Regions from separate parts of the Embleya sp. NPDC055664 genome, predicted to be linked through region 2. Evidence: riboswitches for the same ligand, from Rfam matches in the RefSeq annotation. Region 2 holds a riboswitch; each other region holds the start of a gene.
The links. Region 2 has a riboswitch for cyclic di-AMP ahead of ACWGR4_RS42890 (transglycosylase family protein). Riboswitches for the same ligand answer to the same signal wherever they lie in the genome.
Positions count from the first base shown of each region.

Region 1: it holds a riboswitch for cyclic di-AMP, as region 2 does, so the genes downstream of both, ACWGR4_RS09320 (transglycosylase family protein) here and ACWGR4_RS42890 (transglycosylase family protein) in region 2, are expected to answer to the same signal.
Region 3: it holds a riboswitch for cyclic di-AMP, as region 2 does, so the genes downstream of both, ACWGR4_RS17075 (NlpC/P60 family protein) here and ACWGR4_RS42890 (transglycosylase family protein) in region 2, are expected to answer to the same signal.
Region 4: it holds a riboswitch for cyclic di-AMP, as region 2 does, so the genes downstream of both, ACWGR4_RS46170 (C40 family peptidase) here and ACWGR4_RS42890 (transglycosylase family protein) in region 2, are expected to answer to the same signal.

Region 1 covers NZ_JBSHGZ010000004.1:334,802-342,658, forward strand. The annotation lists gene ACWGR4_RS09295 (DUF6421 family protein) at 1-739, shown strand, start outside; gene ACWGR4_RS09300 (SDR family NAD(P)-dependent oxidoreductase) at 839-1,540, shown strand; gene ACWGR4_RS09305 (threonine aldolase family protein) at 1,522-2,589, shown strand; gene ACWGR4_RS09310 (carotenoid oxygenase family protein) at 2,845-4,209, shown strand; gene ACWGR4_RS09315 (coiled-coil domain-containing protein) at 4,297-5,046, shown strand; gene ACWGR4_RS09320 (transglycosylase family protein) at 5,206-5,826, opposite strand; cyclic di-AMP (ydaO/yuaA leader) riboswitch at 5,932-6,094, opposite strand; gene ACWGR4_RS09325 (EthD family reductase) at 6,316-6,651, opposite strand; gene ACWGR4_RS09330 (phosphoenolpyruvate hydrolase family protein) at 6,728-7,591, opposite strand; gene ACWGR4_RS09335 (Tm-1-like ATP-binding domain-containing protein) at 7,593-7,857, opposite strand, start outside.
Region 2 covers NZ_JBSHGZ010000046.1:72,648-80,504, reverse strand. The annotation lists gene ACWGR4_RS42895 (glycerophosphodiester phosphodiesterase family protein) at 1-893, shown strand, start outside; gene ACWGR4_RS42890 (transglycosylase family protein) at 1,081-2,295, opposite strand; cyclic di-AMP (ydaO/yuaA leader) riboswitch at 2,363-2,564, opposite strand; gene ACWGR4_RS42885 (DUF1345 domain-containing protein) at 3,145-3,786, opposite strand; gene ACWGR4_RS42880 ((Fe-S)-binding protein) at 4,037-5,188, opposite strand; gene ACWGR4_RS42875 (FAD-binding oxidoreductase) at 5,185-6,570, opposite strand; gene ACWGR4_RS42870 (SDR family NAD(P)-dependent oxidoreductase) at 6,855-7,622, opposite strand; gene ACWGR4_RS42865 (IclR family transcriptional regulator) at 7,740-7,857, shown strand, end outside.
Region 3 covers NZ_JBSHGZ010000008.1:194,870-202,726, reverse strand. The annotation lists gene ACWGR4_RS17085 (ATP-binding protein) at 1-289, shown strand, start outside; gene ACWGR4_RS17080 (LuxR C-terminal-related transcriptional regulator) at 286-963, shown strand; gene ACWGR4_RS17075 (NlpC/P60 family protein) at 1,045-2,124, opposite strand; cyclic di-AMP (ydaO/yuaA leader) riboswitch at 2,134-2,264, opposite strand; gene ACWGR4_RS17070 (hypothetical protein) at 2,640-2,996, shown strand; gene ACWGR4_RS17065 (PIG-L deacetylase family protein) at 3,013-3,732, opposite strand; gene pcrA (DNA helicase PcrA) at 3,858-6,374, shown strand; gene ACWGR4_RS17055 (hypothetical protein) at 6,448-7,644, opposite strand.
Region 4 covers NZ_JBSHGZ010000060.1:351-8,207, reverse strand. The annotation lists gene ACWGR4_RS46195 (MFS transporter) at 1-480, shown strand, start outside; gene ACWGR4_RS46190 (MarR family winged helix-turn-helix transcriptional regulator) at 538-1,029, opposite strand; gene ACWGR4_RS46185 (MFS transporter) at 1,275-2,957, shown strand; gene ACWGR4_RS46180 (MFS transporter) at 3,022-4,380, opposite strand; gene ACWGR4_RS46175 (winged helix-turn-helix transcriptional regulator) at 4,586-5,053, shown strand; cyclic di-AMP (ydaO/yuaA leader) riboswitch at 5,539-5,677, shown strand; gene ACWGR4_RS46170 (C40 family peptidase) at 5,686-6,780, shown strand; partial or broken gene ACWGR4_RS46165 (DUF72 domain-containing protein) at 6,952-7,634, shown strand.

The DNA.
Region 1 (7,857 bases), on a different contig from region 2:
GGAGGCACAGGCGTTGGTCGAGAGCCAGCAGCTCGCCCAGAACGCGTTCGTGTTGTGGGACCTGATCCACGACCGCAGCCACATGCGCGGGCACATGCCGTTCGACCCGTTCATGATCAAGCAGCGCATGCCGTTCTGGATGTACGCCCTGGAGGAGCTGCGCTGCGACCTGACCGCGTTCCGCGAGGCGGTCGCGCTGTCCGCGGAGGGCGAGCCGACCGCGCCGCTGGTGCGCTACGCGGTGATCTTCGACCGGCTGTTCCGCTTCCCGGTCACCGGTGGGCGGGTGCGCAACTACGACGGGCTCGGCGGGCAGCTGTTGTTCGCCTACCTGCACCGCGCGGGTGTGCTCGACTGGTCGGACAACCGGCTCACCATCGACTGGGACCGGATCACCGACGCGGTGCTCGGCCTGTTCGACGAGGTGGACCGGCTCTACCGCGAGGGTGTCGACCGGCCGAAGGTCGGCCACTGGCTGGCCGGCTACCAGTTGGTCGCCAAGTATGTGCCGTCGCACCCGGGGTCGGTGTGGGCCAAGGGGACCGCCGCGCTGCCGATGGACGGCCCGCCGAAGGCGCTCGTGGACGCGGTGCTGCCCGACGAGTTCCCGCTGAGCATGTTCTACGAGGCGCTGAACCGGCGGCTGCGCGACGTGATCGCGTCCACGCGCGGGATCACCGCCGACGCCCCGCCCACGGGCCCGGTCGGGGCGCGCGAGCGGGAGGCCGCGGTGTCGTGACCGTGCGGATGCGACGGATGCGACCGACGTGATGGGTGCGACGTGCGCCCACCGGGGTACGGGGCAGGACGAACGGCACGTGAACGAGGAGTCGCAGTGATGAACGGTCTCGAAGGCGCGGTGATCGCGGTCGCGGGCGCGGGTGGACCCACCGGGCGGGCGGTGCTCGAACGGCTGGTCGGCGCCGGCGCCCGCGTGTACGGCGCGGACGCGGACGCCGAACGATTGCGGGCGAGCGTGGACGCCGCGCCCGGAGCGCACGGCGCGGTGGTGGACCTGCTCGACCCGGACGCCACCCGCCGCTGGGCGGAGGAGGTCGAGCGCGAGCACGGCCGAGTGGACGGGCTGGTGCACCTGGTCGGCGGCTGGCGCGGCGGCAAGAAGTTCGGCGACAACTCGCTCGACGACTGGGCCCTGCTGCACAACCTGCTCGTACGTACCCTCCAGCACACCACGCTGGCCTTCCACGAAGCGCTCGCGCGCAGCCCGCGCGGTCGGTTCGTACTGATCTCCGCCGCCGCGGCCGGACAGCCGACCCAGGGCAACGCGGGCTACGCCGCCGCCAAGGCCGCGGCGGAGACCTGGACCCTCGCGCTCGCCGACGCGTTCACCGACACCGAGGCGGCGGCCACGATCCTGGTGGTCAAGGCGCTCGTCAACGACGAGATGCGCGAGGCCCGACCCAACGCAAAGTTCGCCGGATTCACCGACGTCGCCGATCTCGCCGCCGAGATCGCGGGTCTGTGGAACACCCCGGCCATCGACCTGAACGGGAAACGACTGTGCCTGAACGTCCCCTGACCCCGCGTCACGACCCCGACGCGCGCGGTTTCGCCAGCGACAACTACGCGGGCATACATCCCGAGGTGTTGGCCGCGATCGGCACGGCCAACGGTGGACACCAGATCTCCTACGGCGAGGACGTCTACACCGAGCACCTGACCGAGGTCTTCCGCGCCCACTTCGGCGAACGCGCGGAGGTGTTCCCGGTGTTCAACGGCACCGGGGCCAACGTGGTCGGCCTGCAGTCGATGACCGACCGCTGGGACTCGGTGATCTGCGCGGCCACCGCGCACATCAACGTGGACGAGTGCGGCGCGCCGGAGAAGGTGGCGGGCCTGAAGCTGCTCACTGTGGCCACCCCCGACGGCAAGCTCACCCCCGAACTCGTGGATACGCATGCGTGGGGTTGGGGCGACGAACACCGGGCCCAGCCGCGGGTGGTCTCATTCGCGGAGAGCACCGAACTGGGCACGGTCTACACGGTGGACGAGATCGCCGCGTTGGTCGCGCACGCGCACGACCACGGCATGCTCGCCCACCTGGACGGCTCGCGCCTGGCCAACGCCGCCGCCGCGCTGGACGTGCCGCTGCGCGCGCTGAGCACGGACGTGGGCGTGGACGTGTTGTCCTTCGGCGGCACCAAGAGCGGCCTGATGTTCGGCGAGGCCGTGGTCGTGCTCAACCCGGACGCGGCGCGCGGCATCAAGTATCTGCGCAAGGCGGCGATGCAACTCGCGTCCAAGATGCGGTTCGTGTCGGTGCAGTTCGAGGCGCTGCTGTCCGGCGATCTGTGGCTGCGCAACGCGCGGCACGCGAACGCGATGGCGGCGCTGCTCGCCGAGAAGGTCGCCGACCTGGACGGGGTGACGCTGTCTCGGATGCCACAGGCCAACGCGGTGTTCGCGGTGCTGCCGGCGGATGTGACCGAGCGGATGCAGAAGCGGTTCCGGTTCTACACCTGGGACGAGTCGATCGGCGAGGTGCGCTGGATGACGGCGTTCGATACCACCGAGGCGGACATCGAGGCCTTCGCGACCGCGCTGGCCGAGGAGTTGGGCGCGCGCTAACCGAACGGGCGCACGGCGGTGGGCGGGTCGGGGCGGGTGCCCCGGCCCGCCTTCGCGTAGTGCCGGGGCTTTGTCGGGTCGACCTCGAAGTGGTGCCGGGGCTTTGTCGCATCGACCTCGAAGTGGTGCCGGTTTCCGGCCGGTTGCGGACTTCTTTCGGGGCGCACGGGTCGGCGAGGGCTCGTTCACATCGGGTGCCGGATCAGCGGCGGCAGGTGCTACAGTCACCGACCCAGGTGATCGGAGCGCGCCGTCGTGGACCTGCGAAAGCCCTATCTCGCCGAGCACTTCGCACCAGTCGCCGACGAGATCGACCGGCGCGACCTGAAGGTTCGGGGCATGCTTCCGCCGGAGCTGAACGGTCGCTACATCCGCAACGGGCACAACCCGCGACCCGGCGACGTGCCGTCGCACTGGTTCCGGGGCAGCGGCATGCTGCACGGCATCCGGCTGCGGGCCGGCCGGGCCGAGTGGTACCGCAACCGGTGGGTGCGCACCCCCGCGTGGAACGGCGCGCCGTATGTGCGCGCGGACGGCAGCGTCGACCTGACCGCGAGCATCGCCGGCACGCACATCGTCGAACACGCCGGTCGGCTGCTCGCGCTCCAGGAGGCCAACCTCCCGTTCGAGGTGACCCGCGAGTTGGACACGGTCGGCCCGTACGACTTCGCCGGCGGGCTGACCACCGCGATGACCGCGCATCCCAAAACCGATCCGGGCACCGGCGAACTGCACTTCTTCGGCTACTCGCCGACCCCGCCGTATCTGACGTACCACGTCGCGTCACCCCGGGGGCGGATCATCCGCAGCGAGGTGATCTGCGGCGCGGGACCCTCGCTGATGCACGACTTCGGGCTGACGCGACGCCATGTGGTCTGGCTCGACCTGCCGGTGGTGTTCAACCCGGCCGAGTCCTCCGGTGTGCCCTACCGCTGGAGCGAGTCCTACGCGCCCCGGATCGGCGTGATGCCGCGCACCGGCCCGGCCGTGCCGACCTGGTTCGAGGTGTCGCCGGGGATGGTGCTGCATGTGGCCAACGCGTACGAGGACGCGCGCGGTCGGATCGTGCTGGAGGCACCGAGGTTCGATCGGGCCGCGTGGGAGACGAGTTGGCGGTGGTGGGTGGGTGCGCCCGGCTACCCCGAGTCACCCGTGGTCGGCGCGATCTCGCACCGATGGATCCTGGACCCGGCCTCGGGCGTCGCGGGCGAGCAGGCACTGGACTCGCTGGTCGTCGAGTTCCCCACGATCGACGCCCGCGCGGTGGGCCGGCCGCACCGATTCGGCTACGCGTCGGCCTTTCCCGGGGCGGGGCTGCGCGAGTACGCGATCGTCAAGTACGACCGGGTGAGCGGGGAGCGGTGGATCGCCGGACAGGGGCGCGACCGTATGCCCGGCGAGGCGGTGTTCGTGCCGGCCGAGGGCGGCACCGCCGAGGACGACGGCTACCTGCTCACCGTGGTCAGTGATCTGGCCCGGAATGCCTCGGAGTTGCTGGTACTGGACGCGCGCAGGATCACCGCGCCGCCGATGGCGGCCGTCGAATTGCCGCGCCGGGTGCCGGCCGGGATCCACGGTTCGTGGATCCCCGACCCCGACGGATCGGTTGCCGACGGCTGAACCCGATCACGGTGATCTCCGTGCTCTACAGTCCGAGCAGCGTGCTCGGGTGGGCCGGGCGCCGGGTGGGGTGGGAGTGCGATTCGGGTGGGTGCGACCAGGCTGCTTGCGGTTCTGCTGTTCGTCGGCACGACGGCGTTGGGCATCGTGCTGTACTTCGTCGAGGACACGTCACTGGCGGATCTGCTCTCGCTCGGGGCGGGGGCGGTGTGTCTGTTCTGGCTGATCCTGGTGCTCACCGCGCCGTGGAACCTGTACTTCCGGGCCCAGCGGGTGATCACGGAGATCGCGATCAGCCGGGAGCGGGGCCTGGCGGTACCGGAAGGGCGTGACGTCGAGGCCCGGCGGATCGCCCGCCGACTGCTCTACGGCGCGATCGGCGCACACGTGCTCTCCGCCGCCGTGATCGCGCTGATCACCTGGATCTCCGGTGGCGTGGTGGGCTATTGGTTCGCCGGGTTCTACCTGCTCAGCACCCTGTTTCGACCCGGTCAGGCGTATGCGGAGCACCTGTCCCAGCGGCTGCGCACCATGCTGCGCGAGGTGACCCACCCCCGCGACGACGTGCTCGCGGTCAGCCAGGACGTCACGGCCCTCAAGGCCAAGGTCGAGGCCCTGGAGACCCGCACCAAGGAGTTGCTGGAGAGCATCGAGCAGCTCAAGGAGACGACGGTCTTCGGGGCGGCCGACACCACCAAGCGCTTCCAGGAGGCGGACCGCAAGGTGGACGCCCTCGGCCGCCGCTTCGAGGACACCATCAGCCAGTTGACGGACAACCAGGAAGTCATCTCCGGCATCAAGGCGTTCCTGCGGCTATTGCGCACCGAGCAGAGCTGACCGGGCCGTTCGGCCTACTCGCGTCCGGTGCTCACCGCCAACGCCATCGCGCGCATGTCCGGATCGGGATGGGCGCGTGCAACGGCCCGGCCGGGCCTGGTCGAACGCGCGTGGGCCCCGCCGAATGTCTCGGCGGGGCCCACGTGGTGAGGGTATGGATCAGACGGCGAGCTTGGTGCCCACGGCGATCACGTTCGGGTTGTCGCCGAGGACGCCGGCGTTGGCCGTGTGCAGGGCCTTGTAGCCGCCCTTGACACCGAACTTGGCCGCGATCGCGGACAGCGTGTCACCGGACTTGACGGTGTAGGTGCCGGAGCCCGACGCCCGCTCGGTCGCGGCCGACTTCGGCGCGTCCTGCTTGGCGACGTCCTGCTTGGGCTGCACGTTGAGCTTCGGCGCGTTGCCGGTCGCGGGCTTGGCCTCGGACGTCGGCGCGGCCTTCGGCTCGACCGAGGACTTGGTCTTGCCGGTGGTCGAGGACTCGGCCGTGGCGTTGGCGTCGCCGCCCTTGCCCAGACCGGCCTTCACGGAGCAGACCGGCCAGGCGCCGGGGCCCTGGCTCGCCAGGACCCGCTCGGCGACGGCGATCTGCTGCGCCTTGGAGGCCTGCGCGGCACTGGCCGCGTACTGGCTGCCGCCGAACGCGTTCCAGGTGCTCGGGGTGAACTGCAGACCGCCGGAGAAGCCGTTGCCCGTGTTGATGCCCCAGTTTCCGGTGCTCTCGCACTGGGCGACCGCGTCCCAGGTGGACGAAGTCGCGGCGTTCGCGCTGCCCGCCATGCCCACGAGGGGAAGGACGAGACCCGCACCTGCGGCGACGGCGATGCCGGCGCGACGGCCACGAGAGAGCGAACGAACCGGAGCGGTGATGGCACGGAAGGTCATTGATTACCTCGTCGGGCGCCTACGAAGTTAGCTGTCGGGTTCGGACGATTGGCCCGGCCTCGCCTGTCACAGGCATGGCTTCACCCCAGGCATCGGCAGTGCCGATGTCGGCTCACTTGGTTCCCCCGCTCCTGCCGCCAGTCGATATCGACTGCTTCCCTCGGACGGCGGCAGGATTCGGCGTACCGCCCGGGGAGTCCGCTTGTGCGAACAACCACGAAGCTACGCACCGGTTCGCCGGGTTGGCAAACATTTCGGGTGGTTTGTGACGTCCCCCATAGGGAGGAATAACACCTATTTGCCCGATTTGTCGCCGTCTTTGCAGGTCACGGCTCCGGCGTACACGGTGCGCGGCCGCGTGGTCACGCGTGCGTCAACGACGGGCTATTCCGTCGCGGGCAGCTCTACCGGAACCACTACCCGCTCCTCGTCCCAGAGGAACGTCGCGCCGCCGGTCGCGAAATTGGGCACATCGGCCACCGTGGCCCGCCCCTCGGGCGAATCCAGCACCGCCTCGAGTTCCGCGCGCGAGGGCGCGTACAGCGCGACCACCAGGTAATAGGGCGGCTTCGCACCGGACGGATCCGGTTCGCACTTGCCGATGGTCCAGCCGGTCAGTCCCGGCATGGTGCGGGCCAGCGGGACGTGCTTGTCCCAGTAATAGGAATCGAACGCCGCCGGGTCTTCGGGGTGGCCGTAGAGCACGGTCAACTTGTACATGCCGGGTCCTCACGCTCGTGGTTGTCGGACGGACGGACGTGCGCGTGCGCCACGCATCTACTGCCGGGCGCGTTGGTTACGGATGTGCCGGAGTGTCGCCCGCCGTGGCGGTGCCCCCACTCGGGGTGATGCTCTTGAACGCCCGCGCCTGCTCGGTGATGGCCACCTCGGTCGGCAGGCGCTCCATGCTGGAGGCGCCGAAGAAGCCGACCACGCCGGTGGTGTGGGCCAGGACGTACGCCGCGTCCTCGGGTTCGGCGATCGGCCCGCCGTGGCACAGCACCAGCACGTCGGGGTTGACCTCCGCCGCCGCGTCGCGCATCTCCTGCACCCGCTCCACCGCCTGGTCGAGGGTGACCGCGGTGGTCGCGCCGATGCTGCCCTTGGTGGTCAGCCCCAGGTGCGGGACCAGCACGTCGGCGCCGGCCGCCGCCATCGCGCGGGCCTGCTCGGGATCGAAGACGTACGGCGCCGTGAGCAGGCCGCGCTCCGCCGCCAGCCGGATCATCTCCACCTCCAGGTCGTAGCCCATCCCGGTCTCCTCCAGGTTCTGCCGGAAGACACCGTCGAACAGGCCGACCGTCGGGAAGTTCTGCACTCCCGCGAAGCCCATGGCCGCGAGTTGGTCCAGGAAGTGCGGCATGATCCGGAACGGATCGGTGCCGCACACCCCCGCGAGGACCGGGGTACTGCGCACCACCGGCAGCACCTCGCCCGCCATCTCCACCACGATCGCGTTGGCGTCGCCGTACGGCAGCAGTCCCGCCAACGAACCCCGGCCGGCCATGCGATAGCGGCCCGAGTTGTAGATGATGATCAGGTCCACACCCCCGGCCTCGGCGCACTTGGCGGACAATCCGGTGCCCGCGCCCGCGCCGATCACGACGCCGCCCTGCTCGACCGTCGTGCGCAGTCGGCCCCGCGCCTCGCGTCCGTTCATCTCAGTCCACGTGTCCCTTCGTGATCAATTCGTGCAATCGATCCGCCGCCGCCTTGGCGAACGCCGGATCGTTGATGTCCGTCGCGACCTCGCGCACCTCGACGGCGGTCCCGTCGAGGCCGGCGCGCAGCGCGTCGAACAACGCCGTATCGGCGTCGGAATCGTAGAAGGGTCCGCCCTCGACGTCGATCGCGGAGACTCCGCGCAGCGGCAGGTACAGCGCGGTGGGCCCGGTCGCGTCGATCAGTTTGGCCGCGATCCGCCGT
Region 2 (7,857 bases):
TCGCCAAGGGCCTGGACCTGGGGGTCTCCACCCTCGAACTGGACGTCCAGATCACCGAGGACGGCCGGGCCGTGGTCACCCACGACCGCAAGGTCGACGGCCGCAAGTGTGCCGACACCGGACCCGTGCGGGCCGGTGACCCGGAGTTCCCCTACGTCGGGAAGTATGTCAACACGCTTACCCTCGACCAGGTCCGTACCCTCGACTGCGGGTCGCGGCAGTTCCCGGGCTTCCCCGGCCAGACCACCTCGCCCGGCGCCCGAATGCCGCTGCTCACCGAGGTGTTCGACCTGGTCAACCGGCGCCACGCACGCGGCGTGAAGCTCAACGTGGAGACCAAGGTCGAGGCGGGCGCGCCGAACGAGACGGCGCCGCGCGAGCAGTTCGTGCAGACGGTGGCCCGCGAGGTGCGCCGGGCCGGGCTGTTGCGCCAGGTCACCATCCAAAGCTTCGACTGGGGCTCGCTGATGAGGATGCGTCAGGTCGAACCCCGGCTGCCGCTCGTTGCGTTGACCAACTACGACTTCCTCCAGGTCGGCAAGCCCGGCGCCTCGCCCTGGCTGGGCGGCCTGGACATCGACGACTTCGGCGGCGACCCGCTGCGGGCGATCAAGTCGTTCGGCGCGACGTCGTTCTCGCCGGTGCACGGCTTTCCGCAGGACGGCAGGGTGGGCGACCCGAACTACCGTCCCTACGTGACCCGGGCGATGGTCGAGGAGGCACACCGACTGGGCATCAAGGTGGTGCCGTGGACCATCGACGATCCGGCGACCATGGCGAAGTTGATGGACGACGGCGTGGACGGGCTGATCACCGATTACCCCGATCGGTTGCGGGAGCTGATGGCGGCGCGAGGGCTGCCGCTGCCGAAGCGCTATCCCGCGCGGGGCTGACGCGGGGGAAGCGCTGCCGGGTGCGCGGTGGGCGTAGCGGATGGTGCTCGCTCGGGCGGGCGGTGCCCGCTCCGGCGGACAGTGCGCACTCGGCCGGACCCGCCCGCGCGGTGGGCATGGAACAGGGCCGGGCCCGTCGACGCGTGGTCGACGGGCCCGGCCCTGGAACTTCCCGGTTGTGCTCGGATCAGAGGTTGACGCCGTGCGCGCGCAGGTAGGTGACGGGGTTGATGCCGCTGCCGTAGTTCGGGGTGGTGCGGATCTCGAAGTGCAGGTGCGGGCCGGTCACGTTGCCGGTCGCGCCCGAGAGGCCGATCTGCTGGCCGGTGCTCACCGTCTGGCCGGCGCGGACGCCGATGCTGGACAGGTGGGCGTACTGCGAGTACTTGCCGTCCGCGTGCTTGATGACGACCTCGTTGCCGTAGGCGCCACCGTTGCCGGCGCTGACCACGGTGCCCGAGGTGATGGCCTTGACGGAGGTGCCGGTGCCGACCACGAAGTCCTGGCCGGTGTGGCTGCCGCTGGACCACATGGAGCCACCGGTGCCGAACGCGGTGCCCAGGGCACCGTTCACCGGGGCGACGTAGCCCGAGGAGTTGACGGCGGTGCTGCCGGCCTTGGCCGAGGAGTCCTTGGCCACGACGGGGGCCTTCTCCTTGGTCACGGGCTTCGGGGCGACCTTGACCGACACGGAGGGCTGGGCCTCGGTCTTGGTCTCGACCTTGGCCTCGGCCTTCGGCGCGACCTCGGTCTTCGTGGCGGCCGCGGCCTTGCCGGAGAGCGAGAGCTTCTGGCCGACCAGGATCAGGTTCGGGTTGCCGCCGATGACGGACTTGTTGTCGGCGTACAGCTTGTGCCAGCCGCCCTCGACGTCCTTGGCCGCGGCGATCTTGGACAGGGTGTCGCCCTTGACCACGGAGTAGGTGGTGGTCGTGGCCTTGGTTTCGGCGGCCGGGACGACCTCGATCTTCGGGGCCTTCGGGGCCGGCGCGGACTCGACCGGCTTCTCGGCGACCTTGGGGGCGACCTTGACGGTGGCCTTGGTCGAGCCCGACTTGGCGTTGGGGGAGATGGCCGGAGCGGCGCCGCCACGGGTCAGGCCCGCGGGGCCCGAGGTGTTCGGCCACGCGCCGGGGCCCTGTACGGCGAGGACCTTCTCCGCGATGGCGATCTGCTGGTCCTTGGTGGCCAGGTCCGCACGCGGGGCGTACTGCTGACCGCCGAACTCGTTCCAGGTGCTCTGCGTGAACTGCAGGCCACCGTAGAAACCGTTGCCGGTGTTGATGTGCCAGTTGCCCGAGCTCTCGCCCATGGCGACCTTGTCCCAGACGGAGACCGGGGCGGCGGTGGCGGAGGTGGCGAAGCCGGTGATCAGCGGGGCGGCGACGATGGCGCCGGCCATGCCGAGGGTGAGCGCGAGGCGCGCGTTCTTGGGCTTGCGGGCAGGGGTGATGAACGACTGCACGAAGATTTTCCTTCTCCCACGCCTACGAAGTGAGCTGTCGGATTCGGGCTGGAGAGTCTCGCCCGGCCGGCGTCGACTCCTCGGGTATCGAGGAGGCGGGCACGGCTTCACCCCAAGCCGTCGTTATCGGATGTCCGCGACATGCGGACGCCCGGGACGGCATTCCACTTGGTTCCCCCGCTCCTGCCTTTCGGGTTTCGTACCGTGGCCTCTCCGGCGGCAGGATTCGGCGAACCGGGAGACACATTCCGCCGAACACCGGACCGGTGCGGCGAAGCACCAAGCTACGCATACACCCGACTCGGATCCAAACATCACGTTTCGCCGAAACCGAAGATTCGGGTCGGAAGGGTGGAATTAGGGGACCGAAAGTCCCGAAGCGTCCACGCATTGTGTCCGGGACCTTCAGCGGGGAGTGAGGTCGGAATTGCGGGGAGTGAGAATCGTGGAAATTCGGTTCACGGTGCGTGCGAGTTCCTGACAATCGGTGCGCGGGATGTGACGTGCGCCACGGGATTTGTCGGAAACGACGGTCTCGGGATGGTGGAAAACGGGTCGAAACGGCTCCCGACCTGCCCATTTGTGGGATGCGGCGAGGGTGAAGGCGCGCGCGTCGCGGAACCGGCGTTCGATGGGATGGCCCCTTCGGGCCGGGTGGCGTGATGGAGGCTTTCGGCCTGACTGGCACCGATTCGGGTGATTTGCCCTGTATGGACTGCCGGTGATCGAACCTCGGCTCGGGTACACCCCGTCATCGCGGGGTGGCATGTCGTCGCGGGCCGCGCCTCACGGGCTGACGAGCCCCTGAAGCACCTGGAACGCGACGGCGACCACCAGGGCGTTGTAGAAGTAGGCGATGACGGTGTGGACGAGCACGATCCGCCGCATCCGCACACCGACGACTTCGACATCGCTGGTCGCGAACGACGTGGCGAGCGTGAAGGAGAAGTACGCGAAACTCAGGAACGACGGCGTCGTGCCCTCGGGGAACCGAAGGTCGCCGTGCCCGCCGGTGACGTCGATGACGAGGTAGATCTGCGCGAAGCCGACCTGCATCAGCGCCCACGACAGGATCACCCCGAGCGAAGCGGCGACCGTCAGTCCGAGATCACGATGACCGCCGACGACCTGGTCCTTCGCAAGCAGAGCCGTCACCGCCGATACGGCGCCGGTCGTCCCCGCGAGCAGCGGCGCGATCCACGACCACCGGGCCAGAGCGCGCAGCTCCGTGACCGCGCCGGCCTCGACGGGCCGTCCCCGCCACACGGCCGCGAACCCGCCGGCGATGTAGAGCGACCCGACGACGACCCACACGATCAGCGCCCACCGGGCGGTGCTGCTCAGGAACGCGACACTGGACAGGAAGATCAGTGTCTCTGCGGCCGACCCCGTCCAGCGAAGTCGTGCCCGCGCACGCGGTCCGGCCATGTGCCGATTCTGTCAGTCGGCCGAAGCAGCCGGTGTCAGCGAAACACGGCGCGTCTCGGCGAGGTTGTGGGCCCGTGGTCCCGGCGCCATTCACTCCGAGCCGCTTGTCACTTCGCCGGAGCCTCGGGAGGGCAGGGCCGAGCCGGATAGGTGTGGGTGTCTCGGGTCGGGTTCGGCGTATGCGGCTCCCCCCGTGTGGAGCCGCATACGCCGAACCCGGCCCGAGACGCCGGTGTCGGGTCCGTCGTGGTCAGGGCGTCCGGGCGCCGCCGTTGGGTGCGGTGAGGAATTCGGCGAGGTGTACCGCGCGTACGCGCGACTTGCGGCGCCGCAGGCCGGTGCGGAGTTGGCGCAGGCAGCCCGGGTTGACCGCGACCACGACGTCGGCGCCACTGGCCTCGATCGCGTCCAGCTTGCGGTCGAGGATGCGGCGGGATTCGATCGGGCGCAGGAGGGAGTGGGTGCCGGCCGCGCCGCAGCAGTCGCCGGCGCCCGGGGTTTCCACGAAGTCGGCCACTGCGGAAAGGACTTCGCGCGGTTCGCGCCAGACGCCGAGGCCGTTGCGCAGGTGGCAGGAGTCCTGGAGGGTGACCCTGACCCGGCGGCCGGCCACCCGGCGTTCGGGGAGGGCCGAGACGTCGACCACCTCGGACAATTCGGCGACCCGGTCGCGGCCGATGACGTCGGCCAGGTGCGCGGCGCATCCGCCGGAGGTGGTGACGATCCGGCCGGGGAGTCGTTCGCCGAGGCGGCGGGCGAGGGCACGGCCCTTGGTCGATTCGCCGTTGTGCGCGTGCAGCGCTCCGCAGCAGCCCTGGTCGTCGGGCACCTTCAGGCCGGGCAGGAGGGTGCGGGCCGCGCGGGAGACCTTCGGGAACATGGCGCGTTCGAAGCAGCCGAGCATGAGGGAGGCACCGGTGCCGGCGGGTGGCGTGGGCTGTGCGGGCTGTGCGGGCCGAGTGGGTGGTTTCGGGCTCCGGGGTGTGGCCGGACGGGTTGCCCTGTCGGGGCTGCTGCGCCCGGCCGGCAGGACGAAGCGGCCCCAGCCCATCGCGCGGACCACCGGCGGCAGGCTCACCACGATCGTCAACAGCCGGGCCAGTGGCGGTCGGTGTTTGCCCCGCCACTGGTGCTCGCGCCACTGTTCCAACAAGGAGCCGTACGGGACGCCCGCCGGGCAGACCGGTTCGCAGGCGCGGCAGCCCAGACACGCGGAGGACTGTTCCAGCAGGGTCGGGTCGTCGGCGTCCAGGCGGCCGGTCTCCAGCGCGCGCATCAGGTTGATCCGGCCGCGCGGCGACGAAGCCTCGTCGCCGGTGGCGGCGTAGGTCGGACACGCGGGCAGGCAGAAGCCGCAGGAGATGCAGCGGGAGAGTTCCTCGGGGTCGAACACACCGGTCATGAGCCGAGCTTTCCGGGATTGAGGATGCGGGCGGGATCGAAGGCGGTCTTGATCCGGCTGAGCAATTGCAGCTGTTCGTCGCCGAGTTGGGCGCGCAGGTGCGGCAACTTGGCGGCGCCTACCCCGTGTTCGCCGGTGATCGTGCCGCCGAGTTCGATCGCGGTGCGGAAGATGTCGTCGAAGGCGGCGTGCGCGCGCTCGATCGATTCGGTGTCGTTCGGGTCGGCCACCACGCAGGTGGGGTGGAGGTTGCCGTCGCCGGCGTGGCCGAAGGTGGCGATGGTGACGGTGTGCCCGGCCGCGATGGCGTCGATCCGGTCGACCATCTCGGCGATCCTGGGGCGCGGCACGGTGGCGTCCTCGAGGATGGTCAGCGCGCCGAGTCGGGACAGCGCGGGCAGCGAACATCGGCGAGCGGTCAGCAGTGCCTCGGCGCCGGCCACGTCCTCGGCCAGGGTCCATTCCGTGGCGCCGGCCGCGTCGCACAACTCGGCCATGCGGTTCAGGTCGCGGCGGACCGCGTCGGACGTACCGTCGTCGCCGAACAGGAGCAGCGCCCCGGCGTCCCGACGCAGGCCGAGGTCGGCGAAGTCCTCGACCGCGTTGACGCAGCTCCGGTCCAGGAATTCCAGGGTGGCCGGGACGATGCCGGCGGAGAGGATGTCGGCGACCGCGCGGCCGGCGTGGGACAGGTCGGGGAAGTAGGCGATCCCGGTGCCCGTGTCGGCGGGGGCGGGCAGCAGGGCCATGGTGATCTCGGTGATCACGGCGAGGGTGCCCTCGGAGCCGGTGAGCAGGCGGGTCAGGTCGTAGCCGGCCACGTCCTTCCAGAGCCGGCCGCCGGTGCGGATCACCTCGCCGGTGGGCAGTACCGCTTCCAGGCCGAGTACGTAGTTGCGGGTGACGCCGTACTTGAGGCCGCGCAGTCCGCCCGCGCAGGTGGCCACGTTGCCGCCGACGGTGGAGACTGTGCGGCTGCCCGGGTCGGGCGGGAAGAGCAGGCCGTGCGCGGTCGCGGCGTCGGCCAGGGCGGCGGTGGTCACGCCGGGTTCGACCACGGCGAGCAGTTCGTCGGGGCTGATCTCGCGGATGCGGTTCATGCGTGTGGTGACCAGGACGATGCCGCCGTTCAGGGCCACGGTGGCCGCGCACAGGTTGGAGCCGGCGCCCCGGGGGACGACCGGCACGCGGTGCTCGGTCGCCAGGCGCAGTACGGCGGCGACCTCGGCGGTGTCGGCCGGGAAGACCACGGCGTCCGGGAGTCGGTCGAACAGGGGGGTGGCGTCGCGGGCGTACGGCACGAGGTCGCCGGTGGTGTGGCGGACGTGTTCGGCGCCGACGATCGCGCTCAGGCGGTCGATCAGGTCCATGGACAGGGGCATGTTCCGTGGGTCTCCCTCGGGCGGGTGGCCGTCGCGATGGTGTGGGTTCGCGGCCGACGGCGGTGGTCGCGTCGGCAGTGTGGGTCCGGCGCGTCGGCCTGCGGCCCATTCGTTCTCAAACGCCGCACGGGCTGAGATGTGCTGCGGACCTGGCCGAGATGGTTGCGGACCGGATTGGGGCTGGGGTCCGGGCCGGGGTGAACTGCGGTTCGGGGTGGGGTGGTTGCGATTTCGACGCGGCTGGGACGCGGGCCGAATGGAGGTGGGTGGGGGCCTGGTCGGTGCTACATGACTGCCAATTGGCCGCCGTCTATGACCAGTTCGGTGCCGTGGATGAAGGCTGCGTCCTCCGAGGCCAGGAACGCGTAAGCGGCGGCTACGTCTTCGGGGCGGCCGGCGCGGGCCAGGGGGATTCGAGTGGTGATGTACGTGGATTCGAAGTCGGGGTCTGTCATTGCGCCTGCGATCGAGGCGTTGAGTGGTGTACGGATGTATCCGGGGCACAGGGTGTTCACCCGGATCCCGTACCGGCCCAGTTCCACCGCCATCGTCTTGCCGAGCAGGAGGACACCTCCTTTGGAGGCGTTGTAGTGCGCGTAGTCCTCCTCACCCGCGATCCCGTTCGTGGACGACATGTTGACGATCACCCCACCGCCGCCGCGTTCGACCATGTGCCGGCCGACCGCCTGGCCGACCAGGAACATGCCGCGCAGGTTGACCGCGAGCATGCGGTCGAAATGTTCGGGGGTGATCTCCAGGAAGGGTTCGCGCCAGGCGATGCCGGCGTTGTTCGCGAGTACGTCGATGCCGCCGAGTTCGCGGACGGCGGCCTCGACGAGGGCGGTCGCGTCCGGCTCGTGGCTGACGTCGACGGCGAAGCCGGTGACCTCGCCGAGCGGGCGCAGTTCCGCGACGGCCTCGTCCACCTCGGCCGGATCCAGGCCGCCCACCAGGACGCGGCACCCCTCTTCGAGGAAGCGCCGGGCGGCTGCGAGGCCGATGCCGCTGCTGCCGCCGCTGACGAGTATCCGCTTGCCGATGAGCCCGCGCATCGCTTCTCCTCCGTGACCGGTCGACGAGCCGGGACGTTATCAGCGATGCGCGGTACGGTCTATCATTCCATCAGACGGAATGCCATCCCATTTATGCTTCGTTCCCTAGGGGGGCCCTTGACCGGCAACAGCGATTCGCCCGTGATCAGCGTGGATCGAGCACTGCGGATCCTGATGCGTATGGGCGAAATGCCCCGAGGTATCGCCTTGGAGGAGCTTGCGAGTGATCTGGACA
Region 3 (7,857 bases), on a different contig from region 2:
CGAGGCGATGGTGAACGCGGCGAAGTACGCGGGCGGCGCGGCGATCTCGGTGTTCGGCGAGGCCGACGAGGACACGGTCACGGTGTTCGTCCGCGACCGCGGACCCGGTTTCGACCCCGACTCCGTACCCGCCGACCGGCTGGGTGTGCGAGAGTCCGTGCTCGGGCGCATGCGCCGCAACGGGGGCGCCGCGAACATCCGCAGCGAACCCGGCGAGGGCACCGAGGTCGAGCTGGAGATGCGCCGCGCCGACGCCGGCCGGTCCGCTGTGGGAAGGACGAACACGTGAACACCACCGAGACGAGTAGCGCACCCGTCGAGGGCACGCCCCGCACCCGGGTGGTCCTCGTCGACGACCACCGGATGTTCCGCACCGGCGTGCGAGCCGAGATCGGCGAGGCGGTCGAGGTGGTCGGCGAGGCCGACGACGTGGCGAGCGCGGTGGCCGTGGTCACCGAGACCCGCCCCGAGGTGGTCCTGCTCGACGTGCACCTGCCCGGCGGCGGCGGGGTCGAGGTGTTGCGCCGGTGCGCGTCGCTGATCCCGGCGGTGCGCTTCCTGGCGCTGTCCGTGTCCGACGCCGCGGAGGACGTGATCGGGGTGATCCGGGGCGGCGCCCGGGGCTATGTGACCAAGTCGATCACCGGCGACGAACTGATCCGCGCGATCGGCCGGGTCGGCGAGGGCGACGCGGTGTTCTCGCCGCGCCTGGCGGGCTTCGTACTGGACGCGTTCGCGGCCACCGACGTGCCGCCGATCGACGAGGACCTGGACCGGCTCACCCAGCGCGAGCGCGAGGTGCTGCGGTTGATCGCGCGCGGCTACGCCTACAAGGAGATCGCCCGCCGATTGGTCATCTCGGTCAAGACGGTGGAGACCCATGTCTCCGCGGTGCTGCGCAAGTTGCAGTTGTCCAACCGGCACGAGCTGACCCGCTGGGCGACGGACCGGCGACTGGTCTGAGCCGGGCGACCGGCGACACGCGCGAAGGCGCCCTCCCGCGACGGGAGGGCGCCTTCGTACGTGTGACGGGGTCCGCCGGGCCTAGCCGGGTCGGATGGCCGCGTAGAACGGCATCGAGTCGACCGGCGCCTCGGTCACGGTCTTGCCGGGACGCGGGGCGTGGATGATCTTGCCGTTGCCGATGTACAGGCCCACGTGCCGGTTGTCCGAGTAGAAGAACACCAGGTCGCCCGGCTGGAGCGAGCCCTTGGCGACGCGCGGACCGTCGTTGACCTGGGTCCAGGTCGTCCGGGTCAGGCGCACGCCCGCGGCCTTCCAGGACGCCTGGGTCAGGCCCGAGCAGTCGTAGGAGCCGGGGCCCTCGGCGCCGGAGACGTACGGCTTGCCGATCTGGGACCGCGCGAACGCGATCGCCGCCGCGGCCCGGCCGGAGGCCGGCACGTTGGTCGTCGGCGTGGTGTCCTGCTTGTCCCGCGAACTGCGGTCGTTGGCACGCGTGTCGTTCGCGTGCTCGTCCGAGTCGAGGACTTCCTTCTGCTGCTGCGCGGTGAGCGTGTTCAGCAGGCGCTGTGCCTCGGTGAGCTTGGCCTGGATGTCGGTCTTGTTCTTGTTCAGGTCGGTGCGCAGCTTCTCCAGTTCCGCGAGCTGCGAGGAGGCCTCGGTGCGGTCCTGCTGGAGAACTCGGGCCTGCGCCGCGATCTGCTTCAGCTTGGCGGCCTGCTGGCCGTCGAGCTGGGACATCATCTGCGACTTCTGCAGGTATCCCTCGGGGTCGCCGCTGAGCGCGAGCGAGAGGGACGGCGGGAGGCCGCCGCTGCGGTACTGGTTGGCCGCCAGGACGCCGATCTGGTCGCGCAGGGCGTTCAGCGCGGCCTGTTCCTCGGTGATCCGGGCCTGGGTCTGGTTCGCGGTGCCCTGCTGCTTCTCGATCTGTTCCTCGACGCCGTTGGCGGCTTCGGTGGCCTTGATCACGTCGCTGTGCAGCTGGTTGACGCGGTCCTTGGTCTGCTGGAACGACTGCGCGGGGTCCGCGCTCGCGGTGCCGGCGAAGGTCATCACACCGGTCATCGTCGCGGCGGCCGTGACCACGGTCGCGGCGGTACGCACGGCGGTACGCGGCTTGGGCTTGCGGTGTTGCCCGGGTCGACGTTGGGACGCCACTGGTGGCGGGTCTCCTTCCTCGGCCGCCTACCGGGTTAGCTGACGGGTTCGGGCGGAAGAAGGCGCCCTACGGTGCCGGAGCACCGATTCACCCCAAGGGACTGCGAGGGTCCCCGGTTCCGGCTTCGCGTCGCGACGACCGTGGTTGCCCACCGTCACCGAAACCCGTCACCGAATTCGGCGGAGGCGATCGTGTCGACCGGGTGGCCGACCTCGAGCCGATCGCCTGCCGCAGAACACTAGTCACACGCGTGTCAGGACCATCACCATCGGCCTTCACATTGCCAAAACTTTACCAATGTCACCGTTTCCATCTCCGCGTATCACGGGAAAAGCGCCCGGATTCCCTAAAGTCGATCTTGATCCCTTTTGGCGATCTTTAATGGCATTCGACCGATGGAGAGGCGTGGATCGCCGCCGGCTAGGCTGCCGGACGGCGGCGGGGGTCCGGCATGGGCGCCGAGAACGCCGGCCGGGTGCCCGCCGGGGCGATGATCGACGAGGGGTTGTACGACGTGGACGTTCTGCGGCAGATCCTGCTGGTGCTGCACATCGTGGGCATCGCGGCCCTGCTCGGCGGCTTCCTCACCCAGATGTCCGCGCTGCGCACCGGCGACGTGCGGATCGTGCCGGCGATGACGCACGGCGCGCTGACCATGCTCGTCACCGGCCTGGCCCTGGTGGGCGTGGTGCAGTCCGGCCTGGACCGCGACGTGGACACCGCCAAGATCGGCACCAAGCTCGGGATCCTGCTGGTCATCCTGTTGCTGGTGTGGGGCAACCGCGCCGCGGACCGGGTGTCCGCACGCGTCCTCGGCGCGATCGGCCTGCTGACCGTGGCGAACATCGCCATCGCCGTGATGTGGACCTGAGCCGCCGGTCCCGCCGCTAGCGGGTGTCCACCACCCGGAACACCTCGGCCATACGCCCGGCGCCCAGTTCGAACCGCGCCGCGTTGCCCTCCAGCATCGACACCACGTGCTCGCGCAGCTCCGGCAGATGGCCCGTCTGGCTCTCGTGCGACAGCAGCGCCGCGATCTTGCGCTCGAACACCTCCGTCACGTCCACCGCGTGGTTCGGCGCCGCGGTCGGCGACAGCCAGGTCTCCGGCACCGTCCACTCCTTCAGCCCCTCCGCCTCCAGCAGCTCGGGGTGGGCGAACGGGTTGCGCGCGTCCGGATAGATCGCCCGCATCGCCGCCTCGCCGGCCTCCAGGTGATCGGGGTGGCTGGGCGCCAGCCGGGCCCAGTCCCGCTCCGGACTCGGGATCACCATGCGCTGCGGGCGTACCTGTCGGATCACCCGGCTGATGTCGCGCCGCAGTTCCATGGAGGCTGCCACGCGCCCGTCCGGATACCCCAGCCAGTACAGCTGCCGCACCCCCACATGCGCCGCCGCCGCGCTCTGCTCGGCCCGCCGGATCCCGCCGATCTCCGACCGGGGCACCGCCGGATCGAACCCGCCCGCGTCCCCGTCGGTGACCAGGCAGTAGCTCACCTCGATGCCCGCCTCGGTCCACGTGGCGACCGTCCCCGCCGCCCCGAAGTCGATGTCGTCCGGGTGCGCGGCCAGCACCAGGATCCGCTCCACGTCGCGATCGTCCAGCACGATGTACTCCCTTGACGGTCGACCCGATGTCCGACGGGGCGAAGATGGTTGTCGGCGCAATGATCCCTGCCCGCGACAACGGCCCGGGCACGACCCGCCCGACACCCACCTAGACTCGGGGAACGATGAGCAGCCTCTTCGACGACATCCCCCTGCCCGGTTTCGACACCGCGGCCAAGAAGTCCCCCGCCGGCTCCGCGGACGAGATCCCGCTGCCGCCCGAGCCGGACGAGAACCACGTGTACGGCCTGCCGGAGGACTATCCGGACGACCTGTACGAGGGGCAGTACGCACCGCCGCCCGAGCCACGCGACGCCTACTACCGCAACGGCGCCCCGCGCCCCGTGGTGGACCCGGCCCGGCTGCTCGACGGGATGAACCCGCAACAGCGCGCCGCGGTCGTGCACGAGGGGTCCCCGCTGCTCATCGTGGCGGGCGCGGGCTCCGGCAAGACCCGCGTGCTGACCCACCGCATCGCCCACCTGCTCGCCTCCCGCCACGTACACCCCGGCGAGATCCTGGCGATCACCTTCACCAACAAGGCCGCCGCCGAGATGCGCGAGCGGGTCGAGGCGCTGGTCGGGCCGCGCACCAAGGCGATGTGGGTGTCCACCTTCCACTCGGCCTGCGTACGCATCCTGCGGCAGCAGTACAAGAAGCTCGGCATGAGCTCCTCGTTCTCCATCTACGACTCCGCCGACCAGCAGCGGCTGATGGCAATGGTCTGCCGCGACCTGGATCTGGACCCGAAGAAGTTCCCGCCGCGCAAGTTCAACGCGCAGGTGTCCAACCTCAAGAACGAACTGATCGACCACGAGGACTTCGCGGCCAAGGCGATCAACGAGTCCGAGCGCATACTGGCGCAGGCCTACACGATGTACCAGGAGCGGCTGCGCCAGGCCAACGCGCTCGACTTCGACGACCTGATCATGACCACGGTGCACCTGCTCCAGGCGTTCCCGGACGTCGCGGAGCACTACCGGCGACGCTTCCGGCACGTGCTGGTGGACGAGTACCAGGACACCAACCACGCGCAGTACACGCTGGTGCGCGAACTGGTCGGCGGCGCGGCCGGCAGCGGCCCGCGCCTGACGGTGGACGGCGAGTTGGTCAACCCCGCCGAGGCCGGGCTCGTCGGGCTCGAACCGGCCGAGTTGTGCGTGGTCGGCGACGCGGACCAGTCGATCTACGCGTTCCGCGGCGCGACCATCCGCAACATCCTCGACTTCGAGGCCGACTACCCGAACGCCACCACGATCCTGCTGGAGCAGAACTACCGCTCCACGCAGACCATCCTGAGCGCGGCCAACGCGGTGATCGAGCGCAACAGCAACCGACGCGCGAAGAACCTGTGGACCGACGCCGGCGCCGGCACCCCCATCGTCGGCTACGTCGCGGACGACGAGCACGACGAGGCGCAGTTCGTCGCCGACGAGGTGGACCGCCTCACCGACGCGGGCCACACCAAGCCGGGACAGGTCGCGGTGTTCTACCGGACCAACGCCCAGTCCCGCGTCTTCGAGGAAGTCTTCATCCGGGTCGGCCTGCCGTACAAGGTCGTCGGCGGCGTGCGCTTCTACGAGCGCCGCGAGGTCCGCGACGTGCTCGCCTACCTGCGCCTGCTGGCCAACCCCGACGACACCGTCTCGCTGCGTCGGATCCTGAACGTGCCCAAGCGCGGCATCGGCGACCGGGCCGAAGCGTGCCTGGACGTGCTCGCGACCCGCGACCGCATCCCGTTCGCCCAGGCGCTGCGCCGCGCCGACGACGCGCCGGGCCTGGCCAAGCGCTCGGCCAACGCGGTCAAGGGATTCGTCCGGCTCCTGGACGACCTCACCGCGGTGGTGGACGGCGGCGCGGGTCCCGCGACCGTCCTGGAGGCGATCCTGGAACAAAGCGGCTACCTCGCCGAGTTGCAGGCATCCAGCGACCCGCAGGACGAGACCCGGATCGAGAACCTTCAGGAACTCGCGGCGGTGGCACTGGAGTTCGAGCAGGCCCAGGCGCAGGAGGGCGGCTCGGGCACGCTCGCCGACTTCCTGGAGCGGGTCTCGCTCGTGGCCGACTCCGACCAGATCCCCACCGACGCCGAGGACGGCGGCGTGGTCACCCTGATGACCCTGCACACCGCCAAGGGCCTGGAGTTCCCCACGGTGTTCCTCACCGGCCTGGAGGACGGCGTCTTCCCGCACATGCGCTCGCTCGGCGACGCAAAGGAGCTGGAGGAGGAGCGCCGGCTGGCCTACGTGGGCATCACCCGCGCCCGCGAGCGGCTCTACGTCACGCTGGCGAAGATGCGCAGCGCGTGGGGCGCGCCGTCGTACAACCCGCCGTCGCGCTTCCTGACCGAACTGCCGGAGAAGCTGGTCGACTGGCGCGGCACCTCGCCGTCGGCGGCCAAGGCGATGTCGGCGACGAAGTCGACGGTCGGCTCGCGCGGCGGCTTCGGCAAGGGCGCGCAGATCAAGGAACGCCCGGCCATCGCGCTGTCCCCGGGCGATCGGGTCACCCACGACAAGTTCGGCCTGGGCACGGTGGTGTCCACCGCCGAGACCGGTGACAAGGCGAAGGCCACCATCGATTTCGGCGCCGGCGGCGAGAAGACCCTGCTGCTGCGCTACGCGCCGGTGCAGAAGTTGTAGCGCCGCTCGCGTCCGGACGAGAGCGGGCCGGGTCGATTCCCTCGACCCGGCCCGCTTGCGTGTTCCGCTCCGCTCAGCCCGCGATCTGGATCTCGTACGGTGCCGACTCCACGCCGGAGGCGGACACCACGCACAACTCCACCCGGCCCGGCTCCACGTCGACCGGGACCGGGACGACCACGCACGCGTCGGAGGGGTTGGCGAAGCCGGTCTCGGCCGGGATCAGCGGGGCGTGCACGTGGACCGCGCCGAACTTGACCACCACGCGCGCCAGCAGGTCCGCCTCGTGCGAGCCGCCCGCCGCCAGGTTGATCCCGCGCACCTCGATGTCGTCGCCCTGGCGGACCGCGGAGTCCAGGTCGCCGCGTGTGCGCACGCGCACCACGGACAGGATCACCGGGCGGTCGTTCTCCGCCAGCTTGCCGGCGAGGTAGGTGACCACCGAGACCACCGCGAGCGCGACCAGCGTGGCCGGGATGTCCGGGAGCCGATCGGGGTCGCGGGCCAGACCGACCACGACGAAGCCGACCGCGACCAGGTTGACCAGGACGTACTGGGCGTCCACGAACGAGGCTCGGCCCGCGTCGTCGGTGACCAGGTCGCGCAGCGCCGCCTGGTCCGCGCGGAGCTTTTGCAGCACCCGACGGCCGACCTTGTCGCCGACGATCCGGCGTACCGCCACCGCGGCGAGCAGCGGCGCGGCCACCAGCGTGATCTGGTCGAGCGCGACGTCACCCAGCCGATCGAGCAGCCGGTCCCGCTGTCCGTCCCCGGAAGCCGCGGCGAGCCGCATGCCCAGGAAGGCGAAGCAGTACATCAGCGCCACCATCCACAACGCGGCGACCGCCTTGGAGGTGGACAGGCGCCCGTCCAGGCCCCGTACGGGCGCGAACACGCCGCCCTGCGCCCGGGCGGCCCAGCCGACCACGCTGAGCGCTCCGGCGACCACCACGGCCGCCACGATCCCGGCGGTGCGCGAGCCGGTCCAGCCCGCGCCGATCGCGGTCAGCGCCTGCACCAGGACGAGCACGGCGACCAGCAACCACAGCACGATCAGCGCACGACCGCCGAGCACCTGCAGCCAGGCCCGTCCCTGGGCCCGCCGTATGCCGGCCAAGTCCTGGGCCTTGCCCCGCAGTTCGTCGGAGATCCACTGGCGCGCGCCGCCGTCGGAGTGGGCGACCGCCGAGGGCACGCCCTCCTTGCGGGCGAGCGCCCGCCGCAGCGTCTCGAAATCGGCGACGGTCCTGCGGTATTCCTCCCGGACCACGCAATGACAGTCCGGTCCGTGCACACCGACACCGTGCGCCACTTCGCCACGCCCTCCCCACCACCACATACGAACGTGCTCGTTCAGCGGCACATTGTGCCGCATCCGAGAGGGCCGTACCGGCCCGGTCCGGCGATCGCGCGCAATCTCGATCGAAGACCCGCCGCGAGGCCAACCCCCGTGTCCCGCAAGGCGTCCCGCCGGCTCGTCGAC
Region 4 (7,857 bases), on a different contig from region 2:
CGGCTGAACCGGCTGCTGGGCCACCGGCGGGTGATGCTGGCCGACCTGATCGCCACGATCGTGATGATGGCGGTGCCGGCGGTGACCACCGCGATGTGGGCGATCGCCGGCGCGGCGTTCGTCGGCGGGTTGGGCGGCACGCTGTGGTCGGTCAACGCCCGGTTGATCGCGCAGAACCTGGTCCCCGAGCACATGATGGGCCGCTACAGCGGCGCCGCCCGCCTGCTCGGCTGGGGTGCGATCCCCGTCGGCGCGGGCCTGATCGGCGTGCTCGCCGAGTGGTTCGGCGTCCGGGCGGCGTTCCTGGCCTTCGCCGTCGCCGCCGCCGCGACGATCCCGCCGTACCTGCGGGTGGTCACCGACGCCCGCCTGGCCCCCGCGTTCCGCGTGCCCGGGGCGGAGGAGACGGGGGCGGAGGAGACGGGGGCAGAGAAGACCGGGTCGCAGGAAACGCCGACGAAGGAGCCGAGGACACGTTAGGCGGCGCCCCCGGGTGAGTCGCGGTGGGCGCGGCGGCCCGGGTCGCCCGACTCCTTCTCAGTGCGGCGGTTCCGGCCACATTCTGCCCGCCGGGACGTCCGGGCCGTCGATGATCGCGCTGAGCATGCGCAGGTTCTCGGCGAACACCTCGGCCGCCTCGGGGCCGATCGTCCGGCTGATCATGCCGTCGACGTCCTTGACCACGCGCCGGCCCTCGGCGACGCCGGCGCTGCCGAGTCCGGTCAGTTCCAGGAGGACCACCCGCTTGTGTACCGGGTGCGGGCGGCGGACGATCCAGCCGACACGCTCAAGGGCCAGCATCGCGGTGGTCACGCTCTGGGGGGTGATGTGGTGCGCGCGGGCGAGGTCGGCGGCGGACAACGCGCCGTTCTCGTCGAGCCGACCGGCCAGGCCCAGCTGGTTGATCGAGACGCCGATGCCTTCCAGGCGCTCGTTGAGCAGTCGCTGTACCGACTGCTGGGCGCGCCAGAGCAGATGGGGCAGCTGCTCGCTCCACGCGGCGGCGGCGACTTCCCGGTGGGCGGGCATCACACGTTTCCCTTCTTCGTACGGCCGGGGGTGCCGGGGTCCGCACCCCGTGGGTGCCTCACCGGTCACCGTAGGGCACGTCCCTCCCCCGGCCGGGCCACGTCGACGTACATATTCGCAGGTGAGGTGCATGTTCCCAGACGACGCGCATATTCGCAGGAGGCAGGCATGTTCTAAGTATGCATACAAGTTAGCAGGCTTCTGATAACTTGACAGCCTTCGATTACTTGGAAGGCTGTCTCACCATGTCCACGACCCCGCAGTCCACCCCGTCCGCAACGAGTCCGCCGCCGACCGGGGCCGTGGCCCGGCCGGCGCTCACCGTGGTGCTCGCCTGCCTCGGGGTCTTCGCCTCGTACGTGCCCATCGGCGGGGTCGCGGTGTCCCTGCCGACCATCCAGCGCGGGCTCGGCGCGTCCACGAGCGATCTCCAGTGGATCAGCGACTTCTTCATCCTGCCGATGGCGGCGCTGATCCTGACCTTCGGCCTGATCGGCGACCTGTACGGGCGCAAGAAGGCGTTCCTGGCCGGGCTCGGCCTGCTCGCCGTCGGCGCGGCCGTCAACCTGACCGCGCACAGCGTGGCCCAGGTCTGGGTGGGCCAGGCCCTCTCCGGCGCGGGCGGCGCGGCCCTGCTCACCTCCAGCCTGGCGCTGATCAGCCACGCCTACCCCGACTTCCGGGCCCGGGCCAAGGCGATATCCGCGTGGGCCGCGTCCCTGGGCCTGGGCATGTCCCTGGGCCCGCTGGTGAGCGGGACGATCCTGGAACACGCCTCCTGGCGCTGGGTCTTCGCGCCGACGGTACTGATCTGCCTGATCGGCTCGGTGATCGCGGCGGCGCTCCTGGAGGACTCGCGCTCGGCGCGCGGCCGGGCGATCGACGTCCCCGGTCAGCTCACCGCGATCGTGGCGATCTCCGGCCTGATCTACGGCGTGATCGAGGGCGGCACCAGCGGCTGGACGCACGGACCGGTCCTGGCCGCGTTCGCGCTCGCGGTGCTGGGTCTGGTGGCGTTCGTGTGGGTCGAGCGCCGTTCGGCGACGCCGATGTTGTCGCTGGACCTGTTCTCCTCGCGGGCCTTCAGCGGCGCCGGTGTGGTGACCATGTTGACCATGTTCGGCCTGGTCGGGATCGTCTTCTCGCTCAGCCTGTTCTTCGGCAACGTCCAGCACCTGAGCGCCCTCGAGATCGCCTACCGCTTCCTGCTCGTCAACGGTCTCGGCGTGGTGTTCGGCCCGGTGGTCGGCCGGCTGGTCGGGCGGATCGCCCCGGGCCTGCTGCTGACCGGCGGCCTGGTGCTCACCGGGATCGGCATGCTGGCCCTGAACACGCTGGACAAGGACACCGGATTCGCCGCGCTGATCGCCCCGTTGGCGGTGATCGGTATCGGCTTCGCCTTCGTCATGACGCCGATCACCTCGATCGCGGTGAGCAGCGTCCCGCACCACCTGGCCGGCATGGCGAGCGCGGGCAACAACACGCTGCGCCAACTCGGCGGCGCGCTCGGCCCGGCGGTCCTGGGCGCGGTATTGACCAGCCGGATCAGCGCGGGACTGCCGGGGCACCTGGCCGACTCCGGGCTGGCCGACGCCGACCGCGAACACGTGCGCGCGGCCGTGTCGGACGAGGGATTGTCGGCGGCCGGCCATCTGGGTCTGGCTCCCGAGCCCACGGGCAGGGCGCTCGGCGCGATCGGCGACAGCTTCGTGGACGCGATGCACGTCTGCATGACGATCGCCGGGGTGGGCATGTTCGCGGCCGCCGTGATCACGGTGCTGACGATCGGGGTGCGGCGGGCGAAGCCGCACGGGAGTACGGCCGTTCTGGCGTCGGGTCCGGGAACGTCGGGCCGGGTGCCGGCGCAGGGCTCCGCCGCGACGGTGGCGGCCGGTACCGGTTCGGGGGCGGGCTCGGGCGGGGCCTGAGTCCCGATTCGACGAAGCCGCTCGCGCATCGGCGAGCGGCTTCGTCGGCTGTGGGGCGACTCGGCTAGGCCGCCGCCCGTCGCCCGCGCAGTCCGAACACGGTCACCGCCGCGCCCAGCGCCACCCCGACCAGCGGCACGATGAGTGCCGTCCGGAAGCCGTCCAGCTCGGAGCCGCCCGCACCGGCCAGGACCGCGGTGACCGTCGACAGGCCCAGCGCCGCGCCGAACTGGAAGGCGGTGTAAAGGAGTCCGCCGGCCAGGCCCTGTTCGTCCTCGTCGATGCCGTCGGTCGCGGCGATGGTGAGCGGGCCGTACGCCAGCGCGAAGGCCAGACCGAGCAGCAGCATCGTCGGGAACATCGCCACGTAGGAGGTGTCGCCGTCGATCGACAGGAACAGCGCGTACGCCGCGGCGGCGGCCACCATCCCGCCGAGGATCACCCGCAGGTTCCCGAAGCGCTCCACCAGCCTCGGTGTCAGCGTCGGCGCGAGTACCGCGTCCGCCCCGACCGCGAGCAGCGCGAAACTGGTCTCCAGGGTCGACCAGCCGCGGATCTCCTGGAGGTAGAAGACCGCGATGAACTGGAAGCCGAAGAACGAGCCCGCGAACAACATCGCGCCCAGGTTCGCCCGGACCAGCGCGCCCGAGCGCAGGATGCCGAGGCGTACCAGCGGATTCGCCGCGCGTCGTTCGACGGCCACGAAGGCGAGCAGAAGGGCGAGCCCGCCCGCGAAGACCACGATCGTCCAGCCCGGGCCGTCGGCGGGGTGTTCGAGCCGGACCACGCCGTAGACCAGCAGCAACATCGAACCGGTCACGCTGATCGCCCCGACGAGGTCGAAGCCCCCGCCGGCCTCGGGCCGCTCGTCCCGGGGGATCAGCGCCGACGCCGCCGCCAGGATCACCGCGGCGAGCGCGACCGGTACGAAGAACACCAGCCGCCAGTCGATCGCCGTCAGCAGTCCGCCGATCACCAGGCCGAGCGAGAAGCCGCCCGCGGCGGTGCCCGCGTAGAAGAGCAGTGCCCGGTTGCGCTGCGGCCCCTCCGGGAAGCCGGTGGTGATGATGGACAGCCCGGCAGGGGTCATGAAGGCGGCCGAGGCGCCGGTCACGAAGCGGGCCACGATCAGCATCCAGCCCTCGGTGGCGAATCCGCCCAGGCCGGAGAAGACCAGGAAGACGCTCAGCCACAAGAGGAACATCCGCCGCCGGCCGAGCAGATCGGCGGTGCGGCCACCGAGGAGCATGAAGCCGGCGTAGGCGAGCACGTACGCGCTCATCACCCAGCTCACGCCACCGGTGGACATGCCAAGGTCCTCGCGGATGGTGGGCAGCGCGACGTTGAGCATCGCGATGTCGATGCCCTCGAGGAAGATCGCGCCGCAGAGGACGAGCAGCATGCCCCAGGCGCGGGGGCTCATGCGGCCGGCGGGGGTGTCGCCGGCGGCGGATTCGGGGGCGGATTCGGTGGCGCTGCCGGGTGCGGACGTGGATGTGGACATGCGACAGCCCCTCGGGACGCGGGTGGGTGGGATTGCGGTGGGATCGGGGCACCGGGGGTCGGTTCTTCGGACGAACCCGGTTCCCTCTTGTAACCGACCCCATCCTTCGGCAGCATCGACTTCCATGGAAGAAGGCACTTCGAAGGAACCGACCCCCTGCCCGAGTAACCAGGAGGACTACGACGCCCTCCAGTGGGACGTGCGCGAGGGGTGCGAGGTCCGGCAGATCCTCGACCGGGTCGCCGACAAGTGGTCGCTTCTGGTGATCGCGATCCTGGAGAGCCGTACGTTGCGCTTCACCGAGTTGCGGCGGGAGATCGACGGGATCAGCCAGCGCATGCTCACCGTGACGCTGCGCCAGCTCGAACGCGACGGCCTGGTGCGCCGCACGGTGTATCCGGTCGTGCCGCCTCGGGTGGACTACGCGCTCACCCCGATGGGGACCACGCTGCACACCACGATCCGCTCGCTGGTCACCTGGACCGAGGAACATCAGGAACGTATCGCCGAGGCGCGGGCGGAGTACGACGCGCGTGTGGGAGCGGAAGGCGATCTGGCGGTGGCGGCGGCGGGGCGGTCGGTGTCGGGGTAGTGGGCACGGCGCCGGACCGGGGGTCGATTTTCGAATCCGGGTTCGGGGTCTGCCCGCACCTGTTCGATGCCGCTCGATGTCGCTCGATGTGCGTATTCGCCTCGGATCGGCCGGGCCTTGCGAATGCCCGGTTCGAAAAGGACAGGCAAGCCGGGCGAAACAGCGGAGCCTGGCGCGTGGTAACCCCGTAGGCGGCCCATTTCGCGGGTGCGGCGACGTTTGCGGAGGTCGGACGGCAGATCCTTGCCACCAATCGTTGCCAAATCGGCCCAAGATCGACTTTCGGGATTCCGAGTGCTTTTCCTGTGATACGACGACGGGTGAAACGGAACTCTTGGTAAAGTTTTGGCAATGCAGAGACCCCGAGTGAGGGTCGTGACACGCCTGTGACTATCGTTCTGCGATAGGCGAGCGGCTCCACGTCGGCCACCCGGTCGACACGTTCGCCTCCGCCGAATTCGGTGACGGGTTTCGGTGACGGTGGGCAACCGCGGTCGCCGCGACACGAAGCCGGAACCGGGGACCCTTCACAGTCCCTGGGGTGAATCGGTGCTCCGGCACCGTAGGGCGCCTTCTTCCGCCCGAACCCGTCAGCTAACCCGGTAGGCGGCCGAGGAAGGAGACCGCCGCCAGTGGCGTCCCAGCGTCGATCCGGGCAGCACCGCAAGCCCAAGCCCCGCACCGCCGTGCGTACCGCCGCGACCGTGGTCACGGCCGCCGCGACGATGACCGGTGTGATGACCTTCGCCGGCACCGCGAGCGCGGACCCCGCGCAGTCGTTCCAGCAGACCAAGGACCGCGTCAACCAGCTGCACAGCGAGGCGATCAAGGCCACCGAAGCCGCCAACGGCGTCGACGAGCAGATCACCAAGCAGCAGGGCACCGCGAACCAGACCCAGGCCCGGATCACCGAGGAACAGGCCGCGCTCAACACGCTGCGCGACCAGATCGGTGTCCTGGCGGCCAATCAGTACCGCAGCGGCGGTCTGCCGCCCTCGCTCTCGCTCGCGCTCAGCGGCGACCCCGAGGGATACCTGCAGAAGTCGCAGATGTTGTCCCAGCTCGACGGCCAGCAGGCCGCGAAGCTGAAGCAGATCGCGGCGCAGGCCCGAGTTCTCCAGCAGGACCGCACCGAGGCCTCCTCGCAGCTCGCGGAACTGGAGAAGCTGCGCACCGAGCTGAACCGGCACAAGGGCGAGATCCAGAACAAGCTCACCGAGGCACAGCGCCTGCTGAACACGCTCACCGCGCAGCAGCAGAAGGAAGTCCTCGACTCGAACGAGCACAAGAACGACGCGGGTTCGCGCACCGAGACCGACCGCAGCTCGCGCGACAAGACGGACCCGCCGCCGACGACGGGCAAGGACGTCCCCGTGTCCGGCCGGGCGGCGGCCGCGATCGCGTTCGCGCGGGCCCAAATCGGCAAGCCGTACGCGCCGCGAGGCGTGGGCCCCGACTCGTACGACTGCTCGGGCCTGACCCAGGCCTCGTGGCGAGCCGCCAACGTTTCGCTCAGCCGCACCACGTGGACCCAGGTCAACGACGGCCCGCGGATCTCCAAGGACGCGCTCAAGCCGGGCGACCTGGTGTTCTACTTCTCGGACAACTCGCACGTGGGCATGTACATCGGCAACGGCAAGATCATCCACGCCCCCCGCCCCGGCAAGAACGTGACCGAGGCCCCCTTGGACTCGATGCCGTTCTACGCGGCCGTCCGACCGGGCTAGACCCACCCGACCGCGCTACACCGACGATCGGTCCGGGAGGGGGCGAGCACCCCTCCCGGACCGATCGTCGTTGTCGGCGCTGCCGGTGCCTCGGGGCACGCGGTATCTCGGGTTGCCTTGCCCTGCCTTGCCGTGCGGAAGGTTCCGGGAACCGGGGTAGGCGTGTGGGCCATGGATCGTATATCGGTGGGCACGAGCTCGTGGACCGACTCCGCCTTGGTCTCCAGTGGTTGGTATCCGGCCGAATGCCGGGACGCGGAACACCGACTTCGCACTACGCCCGGCAGTTCCCGGTGGTCGAGGTGGACGCGACCTACTACGCGTTGCCCAGCACCCGCAGCGGGGCGCTGCTGCCGTTGCGCGAGGCAGGACGTCTCGGCACGTTGCTCTTTCAGTTCCCGCCGTCCTTGGCGCCCGGTTCGGCTGCCACACGTTTCCTCCACGACTGCGTCGAGCGGGCGCAAGGGTGGCCGCTCGCCGTCGAGTTCCGGCATCCGCTCTGGTGGCAGGACGAACATCGCGCCGCGACGACGGCTCTCCTCGAACGCCTCGGTGTCGCCGCGGTGGCGGTCGACACGGCGCAGTCGCTGCCCACGTCCATCCCCCCGGTTGCCGTGGCCACCACGCCCGAGCTGGCGGTGGTTCGCTTCCACGGCCGCAACCGGGCCTGGGGGAGTGGGTCGAAGGAAGAACGGTTCCGCCACACCTATACGAGCGCGGAACTGGCCGAGTGGGTGCCCCGAGTGCGCATGCCGGCCGAAACCGTCGACCGGATACACGTGTTGTTCAACAATTGTTGTGCCGACGCAGCCGCCCGGGCAGCCGAAACAATGCGCGGCCTACTCGACGGGTAGGGACCCGGATCGTGTCGTCGAACGGCGAGGGGTCCGACCGGCCGATCGACCGGACCGACCACGGACGGTAACGGTATGGCCATCGCCGAGGGCCCGACGGGAGGGTGAACGGCAGCCATGTGCGTCCATTTTGCACACTCCGACCGTTTCGCGGCGCCCCACGCTCCCGCCCGTACAAGCCCACATCCCCGCAGGTCACGGCGTGTCCGGGGATACTCGCAGC